2 regions of the Bradyrhizobium sp. Crot121 genome follow, and region 1 is predicted to be linked to the other one. Evidence: predicted binding sites of a transcription regulator. Region 1 holds the regulator's gene; the other holds the start of a gene.
What was found. Region 1 encodes PhoB, which activates phosphate uptake and scavenging genes when phosphate is short. Its sites were predicted from a motif close to TGTCATNNANCTGTCAT; they were not measured.
Positions count from the first base shown of each region.

Region 1 (4,699 bases):
TCACGGGCGTGCTGCTGGCGACCGCCCGCGTCGCCGGTGAGACCGCGCCGCTGCTGTTCACCGCGCTGTCCAATCAGTTCTTCAGCCTGAACCTGACCAAGACGATGGCGAACCTGCCGGTGACCATCAACAACTTCGTGCAGAGCCCCTACGCCTATTGGAAGGAGCTCGCCTGGAGCGGGGCCTTGCTTATCACCTTGACCGTGCTCGCGCTCAACATCGGCGCGCGCATTCTCGGCGCCGAAAGGAGCGCAAAATGACCGATCTGTCCGTATCGACGACCAGCCCGAGCGCGGCCATTCCCCAGAAGTCGCTGCCGGAAGCGGCGCCAAAGGTGACTGCACGCAGCCTCAACTTCTATTACGGCGAGCACCATGCGTTGAAGAACATCAACCTGACGCTCGGCACCAACCGCGTCACCGCCTTTATCGGCCCGTCCGGCTGCGGCAAGTCGACCCTGCTCCGGATCTTCAACCGGATGTACGACCTGTATCCCGGCCAGCGCGCCACCGGCCAGTTGATGCTGGACCAGACCAACATCCTCGACCCCAAGCTCGACCTCAACCTGCTGCGGGCGCGGATCGGAATGGTGTTCCAGAAGCCGACGCCGTTCCCGATGACGATCTATGAGAACATCGCCTTCGGCATCCGCCTTTACGAGAAGATCTCGAAATCTGAAATGGACGGCCGCGTCGAGAAAGCGCTGCGCGGCGGCGCGCTGTGGAACGAGGTCAAGGACAAGCTCAACGCCTCCGGCCTGAGCCTCTCCGGCGGCCAGCAGCAGCGCCTCTGCATCGCCCGCACGGTTGCGGTGCGGCCCGAAGTTATCCTGTTCGACGAGCCCTGCTCGGCGCTCGATCCGATCTCGACCGCCAAGGTCGAGGAGCTGATCCAGGAATTGTCGGAGGACTACACGATCGCGATCGTCACGCATAACATGCAGCAGGCGGCGCGCGTCTCCGACAAGACCGCGTTCATGTATCTGGGCGAACTGATCGAGTTCGACGACACCAGCAAGATCTTCACCTCGCCGAGCGATCGACGCACCCAGGACTACATCACCGGCCGGTTTGGTTGAGGAGGGACATCATGGCTTCTGAACATACCGCCAAGGCATTCGACAGCGATCTTCAGGAACTGACCCGTCTGGTCGCAGAGATGGGCGGGCTGGTCGAACGGATGATCACCGAATCCGTCGATGCGCTGATCCGCCGCGACGTCGCGCTCGGCAAGCGTGTCGTCGCTTCCGACATCGAGATCGACAGCCTGCAGCGCGTGATCGAGGAGCGCGCCGTGCTGACGATCGCCCGCCGCCAGCCGATGGCTGTCGACCTGCGCGAGATCGTCGGCGCGATGCGGGTGGCGACCGACCTCGAGCGGATCGGCGACCTCGCCAAGAACATGGGCAAGCGCGTCGCCGCGCTGGAGAACGACTTCCAGCCGCTGAAGCTGATCCGCGGCCTGGAGCACATGACCGACCTCGTGCTGTCGCAGGTCAAGTCCGTGCTCGACGCCTATGCCGCGCACGATCTGCCGGCGGCGATGAACGTCTGGAAGAGCGACGAGGAGGTGGACGCGATCTGCACCTCGCTGTTCCGCGAGCTCCTCACCTACATGATGGAAGATCCGCGCAACATCTCGTTCTGCATCCACCTGATGTTCTGCGCCAAGAATATCGAGCGGATCGGCGACCACGCCACCAACATCGCGGAAACGGTCTTCTACATGATCGAGGGTCAGCAGATCACCGACAAGCGGCCGAAGGGGGATATGACGACGTTCGCCACGACCGTTCCGGGCAACTAGAGCAACATCCGGAAAGTCGACGCCGGCTTTCAGCCAAGATCCTGCTCAAACATCAAAGGAAGAGTGGGATGACGATTCAAGCAGAGAGTCATCCCGCTATAGGAGAAGCCAAGCCGATGAGCGCACGCATTCTGGTGGTCGAAGACGAAGAAGCGCTGACGACGCTGTTGCGCTACAATCTCGATGCAGAAGGCTATGATGTCGAAACGGTCGCCCGTGGAGACGATGCGGACACAAGGCTCAAGGAACGTATTCCCGACCTTGTCGTGCTCGACTGGATGCTGCCGGGACTCTCCGGCATCGAGCTGTGCCGCCGTCTGCGGGCGCGGCCGGAGACCAAGCAGCTCCCGATCATCATGCTGACCGCGCGCGGCGAGGAAAGCGAGCGCGTGAGGGGGCTGGCGACCGGTGCCGACGACTACATCGTCAAGCCGTTCTCGGTGCCTGAACTGCTCGCGCGGGTGAAGGGCCTGTTGCGCCGGGCAAGCCCGGAGCGGCTCGCCACCGTGCTCACCTATGGCGACATCGAACTCGACCGCGAGAAGCGCCGCGTCGCGCGCTCGGGCCGCCCGATCGATCTCGGCCCGACCGAATATCGCCTGCTGGAGTTCTTCCTGGAGCATCCCGGCCGCGTGTTCAGCCGCGAGCAGCTGCTCGACAGCGTTTGGGGCCGCGACATCTATATCGACGAGCGCACCGTCGACGTTCACATCGGCCGCCTGCGCAAATTGCTCAATCCCGGCCGCGAGCAGGACCCGATCCGTACCGTCCGCGGCGCGGGCTACGCGCTCGATGATCGCTTCGCGAAGGCCGAGCAGTCGTAAACCGGCGACCTCAATCCGTAGCCCGGGTGCAGCGAAGCGTAACCCCGGGGAAATTTGGACCCGCCGATACAGCGTTCCCGGGTTGCGCTGCGCTCCACCCAGGCTACGATCTGTCGTCGGCTTACTTGCCTTGTGACGGCTTGACCGTCGGACGGCGGCGGTCAGCCGCCGGCTGGTAGGCGATGCGGGAGTGGTGCGCGCAATAGGGCAGGCCGGGAAGCGCCTTGCCGCCGCAGAAGAAGAATTCCGGGCTCGAGGGATCGCCGACCGGCCAGTGGCAGGTGGCCTCGTTCAATTCGAGCAGCGACAGCCGCTGGCTCATCGGCACCACATTGTCGTAGGCGATAGGGTCCGCTTCCACCTCCACCTCGAAGGCGTGGGCGAGCGCGGTGTTGCCGCGGGAGACCGGACGCGCCACGCGCATCATCGGCTGTGCGGGACGCGCCTTGCGCTGCCGCGGCGCGGCTGCAGCAGGACTCTTGGCGCGGCCCGAGAGGCCGAGCCGGTGCACCTTGCCGATCACCGCATTGCGGGTCACGTTGCCCAGTTCCGCAGCGATCTGGCTGGCCGAGAGGCCACCTTCCCAGAGCTTTTTCAACTGCTCGACGCGTTCGTCGGACCAGGTCAATACCGTCATCGCATCTTTCCCTTCGCGTTGCGCCGGCCGATCCTGGGACAGCGCTGCGATGCCTAATCTCAAAAATCCCTGCGGGCAGAATCCCTTAAGGCTCGCCGGGCACGAAAACCGCACCCGAACGTGTACGCCGCACACAAAGGACTCTAAGGGATCAAAACTGCCGCACGAGATGTCGTACCCGACAGGCTAGACGCTACAATATGGCGTGACTCTGGCGCAAGAGTCCGCGCCTATGCGTCCACATGTTCCGACATTTAGGGATTGCAATCGGGCTTTTCCACCACACCGGAAAACTGCGGATTACCGGCACTTTGCAGCGCAGCCTGGCGGCTTCGTGGCGATTGACAGCACCCGCCGCGCGCATAGAATGCCTTCACGTGCCGCCCTGCAAAGGCGGCACGTTTTGTTTTCGCTGGATGAGCTCCAGCCGCGTGTCTGCATCGCTGCACGCCGCCGGGGCTTGTCTGAAAGGCTTGTCTGAACCCTTCAGTGATCGCCATGACCGACCGCGCCACGTCGCATCTGCTTCCCGTTTTTGCCAGGGCCGATCTCGGCTTCGAACGCGGCGAAGGCTGTTGGCTGATCTCGACCAAAGGCGAGCGTTATCTCGACTTCACCTCCGGCGTCGCGGTGAACGCGCTCGGCCATGCCCATCCGCATCTGGTGAAGGCGCTGCAGGAACAGGCGACGAAGCTCTGGCACATGTCGAACCTGTTCAAGAGCCCGGACGGCGAGAAGCTTGCCGCGCGGCTGTGCGAGCAGAGTTTTGCGGACTTGGTGTTCTTCTGCAATTCCGGCGCGGAAGCGATGGAGGGCGTGATCAAGGTCGTGCGTCACTATCACTTCTCGAAGGGGCATCCGGAGCGCTACCGCATCATCACCTTCGAAGGCGCCTTCCATGGCCGCACGCTCGCGACACTCGCCGCGACCGGCGCCGCTAAATATCTCGAGGGCTTCGGCGCGCCGATGGACGGCTTTGATCAGGTGCCGCATGGCGATATCGAAGCGGTGAAACGCGCGATCGGTCCAGAGACCGCAGGCATCCTGATCGAGCCGGTGCAGGGCGAAGGCGGCGTGCGCTCCGCGCCGCCGGCCTTCTTCAAGGCGCTGCGCCAGCTCTGCGACGAGCATGGCCTATTGCTCGCGTTCGACGAGGTGCAGACCGGCATGGGCCGCACCGGCGATCTCTTCGCCTACAAGCGCATCGGGGTCACCCCTGACGTGATGTCGCTGGCCAAGGCGCTCGGCGGCGGCTTTCCGATCGGCGCCTTCCTTGCGACCGCGGAAGCTGCGTCCGGCATGACGCCGGGTTCGCATGGCTCGACCTTCGGCGGCAATCCGCTCGCGGTCGCGGCCGCCGGCGCCGTGCTCGATGTGATGCTGAAGCCCGGCTTCTTCGATCACGTGCAGAAGATGTCGCTCCTGCTCAAGC
Region 1 is NZ_JCAMOR010000006.1:52,481-57,179, reverse strand. Features, by position in the region: gene pstA (phosphate ABC transporter permease PstA) at 1-260, shown strand, start outside; gene pstB (phosphate ABC transporter ATP-binding protein PstB) at 257-1,078, shown strand; gene phoU (phosphate signaling complex protein PhoU) at 1,090-1,806, shown strand; gene phoB (phosphate regulon transcriptional regulator PhoB) at 1,923-2,630, shown strand; gene AC5ZGW_RS08555 (GcrA family cell cycle regulator) at 2,752-3,267, opposite strand; gene AC5ZGW_RS08550 (aspartate aminotransferase family protein) at 3,766-4,699, shown strand, end outside.

Region 2 (4,699 bases), on a different contig from region 1:
CCGCGACCATGACCTGCTCGACGTCGCCGACGACCCTGATGTCGCGCGCATCCATGCGATGGCGAAGGCCGTGCATCACGAGGCACAGCGGATGCGGACGTCGATCCGCTTCCGCGAGATCGGGCGCGAGCACAAATCGCATTTCGTCGCCTGGTTCGAGCCGCAGCATCATGTCGTGGAACTGGCGGCGCCATTCTTCGCGAGCCGCTTCGCCGACATGCCCTGGTCGATCCTCACACCTGATGTCTGCGCACATTGGGATGGACATGCGGTGTCGATCACCCCTGGTATCGGCGAGGCCGGGATGCCTGCAGGCAATCGGCTGGAGGAAATCTGGCAGCGTCATTACGCTACGATCTTCAACCCGGCCCGGCTGGCAGCGAAGCAATCGAGGAACCTGCGGGAGGCTTCGACGATTAAGCCCACAAGCGAAATCGCCACGCCACCGGAACCCGCCATGATCCGCCACGCCGACCGACTGAGTGCGCTGCGGAAGGAAGCCGCCGATTGCCGCGCCTGCCATCTCTATGAGCATGCGACCCAGACCGTGTTCGGCGAAGGCCCGCAAAGCGCGCAGGTGATGCTGGTCGGCGAGCAGCCGGGCGACAAGGAAGATCTCGCCGGAAAACCGTTCGTCGGTCCCGCCGGCCTGATGCTCGACCGCGCGCTCGACGAAGCCGGTATCGACCGCAAAAAGGTCTACGTCACCAATGCGGTGAAACATTTCAAATTTGTGCCGCGCGGCAAGATCCGCCTGCACCAGAAGCCGAATACGCCGGAGATCAAGGCCTGCCGCCAATGGTATGAGCGGGAACTCGCATCGATCAAACCGGACCTGGTAGTGGCGATGGGCGCGACCGCTGCGCAATGCGTGTTCAACAAGCTCACGCCGATCAACAAGAACCGCGGCCGCCTGATCGATCTTGACAACGACGTCAAGGCGCTGGTGACGGTGCATCCCTCCTATCTGCTGCGGCTCCCCGATGAGGATGCGAAAGCGCGGGAATATCAACGCTTTGTCGAGGATCTGAAGATCGCCGCGGAACTGTTGAGGAAACGCGCGCGGGCTGCGGCATAAGCATGGCCCCATGCATAGCACTGCAAATATCAAGCCGTTGATCTATTTACAACCTTACATTGATGGACAATACTCCCCTATTACAGGGGGAGTTTGGGGCGTCTTGTTCACGCCAATGACGTTCCCATGCGGTCGACGCGCTGCCACGGCGCCACAGCCCCGGCGTCAGGCAGCGCGCGACCGCTCCTCTCCATCACACATCCATCACACACTTTCGCTACGAGCATGGCTCGTCATGTGAATGGTCAACATTCGTGTCGCGAGCGCGCGTGACAGACGATCATCGATGCAACACCCAAGCACCGTTGCGACACGCGTTTCATTCAAGCACACTACGGCTGTCATCTAACCTTCAAGTCAATGGTCAAGACTAAGGGCCTCCTTCCGTATTTCGACGGGGCCTCAGAATGACCGATTTTGCACTCAATACTTCAGTACGCGACGAAAGACCGATTCAGCCGGCTTCAAGGCCAAATCTCGATAAAGGCTTCAATCCGCTGACGATGATCCTCTTCTTCGGCATCCTCGCGGCGGGGTTGCTGTTCGTCGCCTACAGCATCTATTCCGACGTCGATGCCACCGGCACCCGCGTCACCACGTTCTTGCCCTACATCCTGCTGTTCGTTGCGCTCTTGATTGCGCTCGGCTTTGAATTCGTCAACGGCTTCCACGACACCGCCAACGCGGTCGCGACTGTGATCTACACGCATTCGCTGCCGGCCGAAGTCGCGGTGATGTGGTCGGGCTTCTTCAACTTCCTCGGCGTGCTGCTCTCGTCTGGCGCGGTCGCCTTCGGCATCATCTCGCTGTTGCCGGTCGAGCTGATCCTGCAAGTCGGCTCCAGCGCCGGCTTTGCCATGGTGTTCGCGCTGTTGATCGCCGCGATCCTGTGGAATCTCGGCACCTGGTATTTCGGCCTGCCGGCCTCGTCTTCGCACACGCTGATCGGCTCGATCATCGGCGTCGGCATTGCCAACGCGCTGATGCGCGGCCGCGATGGCACTTCCGGCGTCGACTGGAGCAAGGCCACCGAGATCGGCTACGCGCTCTTGCTGTCGCCCCTGGTTGGCTTCATCTGCGCCGCGATACTCCTGCTCGTGCTCAAGATGATCGTGCGCAACCCTGCGCTCTATGCCGCGCCGGAAGGCCACAAGGCGCCGCCGCTCTGGATCCGCGGCCTCCTGATCCTGACCTGCACCGGCGTCAGCTTCGCGCACGGCTCCAACGATGGGCAGAAGGGCATGGGCCTGATCATGCTGATCCTGATCGGCACCGTGCCGACGGCGTATGCGCTGAACCGCACGCTGCCGGAATCCATGGTCGCCCAGTTCCAGAAGAACTCGGAAGCTGCCTCCAAGGTGATCGCGGCGAAGGGCGCCGGTCACAGCATCATCGGCGATCCCCGTCCGGCCGTGACGCAGTACATCTCGCTGCACCACCTCAATGAGGGCACGTTCCCCTCGCTCGCGGTGCTGGTGAAAGATGTCAGCGACCAGGTGACGAGGTACGGCTCGCTGACCAAGGTGCCCGCGGAAGCGGTCGGCAACACCCGCAACGACATGTACCTGATTTCGGAAGCGATCCGCTTCCTGATGAAGGACAAGGAGAGCGACCTCAGCAAGGAAGACGTCGCGACGCTGAATGCCTACAAGGCTTCGCTTGACAGCGCGACCAAGTTCATCCCGACCTGGGTGAAGATCGCGGTGGCGATCGCGCTCGGCCTCGGCACGATGATCGGCTGGAAGCGGATCGTGATCACGGTCGGCGAGAAGATCGGCAAGACCCACCTGACCTACGCGCAGGGCGCCTCCGCCGAACTCGTTGCCGCCGCCACCATCGGAGCCGCGGACACCTTCGGCCTGCCGGTGTCCACCACGCACGTGCTGTCGTCCGGCGTCGCCGGCACCATGGCCGCCAACGGCTCGGGGCTGCAGATGGCGACCATCCGCAACCTCCTGATGGCCTGGGTACTGACGCTGCCCGCCGCGATCATGCTGTCGGCTTCGCTCTACGTGCTGTTCGCGAACGTGTTCTGAGCGGCAGAGCCATCAACAACAAAGGCCCGCGCGATGCGCGGGGCCTTTTTGTTTTGTGCGAGGATAGCGCCACACTCTGTCATTGCGAGGAGCGCAGCGACGAAGCAATCCATCTCTCCGCAAGCGGAGGCATGGATTGCTTCGCTGCGCTCGCAATGACGGGGAAGGACGACGAAAGGGCGTCACACCGCGAGCGTGTTCTCCACCAGCTTGATCCAGTAGGACGTGCCGTAGACGATCGCCTCGTCGTTGAAATTGTAGGCGGGGTGATGCAGGCCGGCGCTGTCGCCATTGCCGCAGAAGATGAAGGCGCCGGGGCGCGCTTCCAGCATGTAGGCGAAATCCTCCGCGCCCATCATCGGCGGCATTTCGTGGACGTTGTTCTCGCCGGCGATTTCCTTGGCGATCTTGGTCGCGAACTCGGTCTGCGAGCGATGGTTGACGGTGACGGGATAGCCGCGCTCGTAGGTGAGGTCGATCCTGGCGCCGGTCATCTGCGCAACGCCGGCGACCACCTCATGGATGCGCTTCTCGACCAGCGCCCGCACCTCCGGCGTCAGCGTGCGCACCGTGCCACGCAGCTCCGCGGTCTGCGGGATGACGTTCCGGGCATTGCCGGCGTGGAATTCGCAGATCGAGATCACGGCCGAATCCAAGGGATCGACGGTGCGCGAGACGATCGACTGCAGCGCCGTGATCAATTGTGAGCCGACCAGCACGCTGTCGATGCATTTGTGCGGCCGCGCGGCGTGGCCGCCATGGCCTTCGATCCTGAAGTCGATCGCGTCCGTTGCCGCCATGATCGGGCCGGTCCGGATGGCGAACGAGCCGACGGGGATGCCGGGGCCATTGTGCATGCCATAGACCTGCTCGATGCCGAACCGCTCCATCAGCCCGTCCTTGATCATCGCGGCAGCGCCCGCGCCGCCCTCCTCGGCCGGCTGGAAGATCACAACCGCGTTGCCGGCGAAATTGCGGGTCTCGGCGAGGTAGCGGGCGGCCCCTAACAGCATCGCGGTGTGCCCGTCATGGCCGCAGGCGTGCATCTTACCCGGCGTCCTGGATGCATAGGGCAGATTGGTCTCCTCCTCGATCGGCAGCGCATCCATGTCGGCGCGCAGCCCGATCACCCTGATGTCGCCACTGCCGGCTGGTTTCTTGCCCTTGATGACGCCGACCACGCCGGTGCGGCCGAGCCCCGTCGCGACCTCATCGCAGCCGAATTCCCGCAGCCGCTCGGCGACGAATGCTGCAGTGCGGTGGGTGTCGTACATCAGCTCGGGATTTTCGTGGATATCCCGCCGCCAGGCCTGGATGGCGGGCTGCAGGTCGGCGACGCGGTTGACGATGGGCATGGCACTTCTCAAGTTCTGTGATTCAAACGTGTGTGATGTTTAGCATGCAAGCGGCGGTCCACCCAACAGGCGCACCGGCCGGTCATGCCTATTCGTCATGGCTGGGCTTGTCCCTCCCGCCCACGTCTGATTGTTTGGGCAGCAGAAAAATGCGCAGATGCCTGGAACATTTTCGGGCAACGCGGCCCACGGACGGGTGGAAAGCAAGAGAATGCCTGGAAAGCTCGAGG
Region 2 is NZ_JCAMOR010000008.1:87,920-92,618, reverse strand. Features, by position in the region: gene AC5ZGW_RS10510 (UdgX family uracil-DNA binding protein) at 1-1,078, shown strand, start outside; gene AC5ZGW_RS10505 (inorganic phosphate transporter) at 1,486-3,114, shown strand; gene AC5ZGW_RS10500 (M20 aminoacylase family protein) at 3,297-4,469, opposite strand; gene AC5ZGW_RS10495 (GMC family oxidoreductase) at 4,681-4,699, shown strand, end outside.
Region 2: the regulator PhoB is predicted to act here: its motif matches at 1,418-1,434, upstream of AC5ZGW_RS10505 (inorganic phosphate transporter).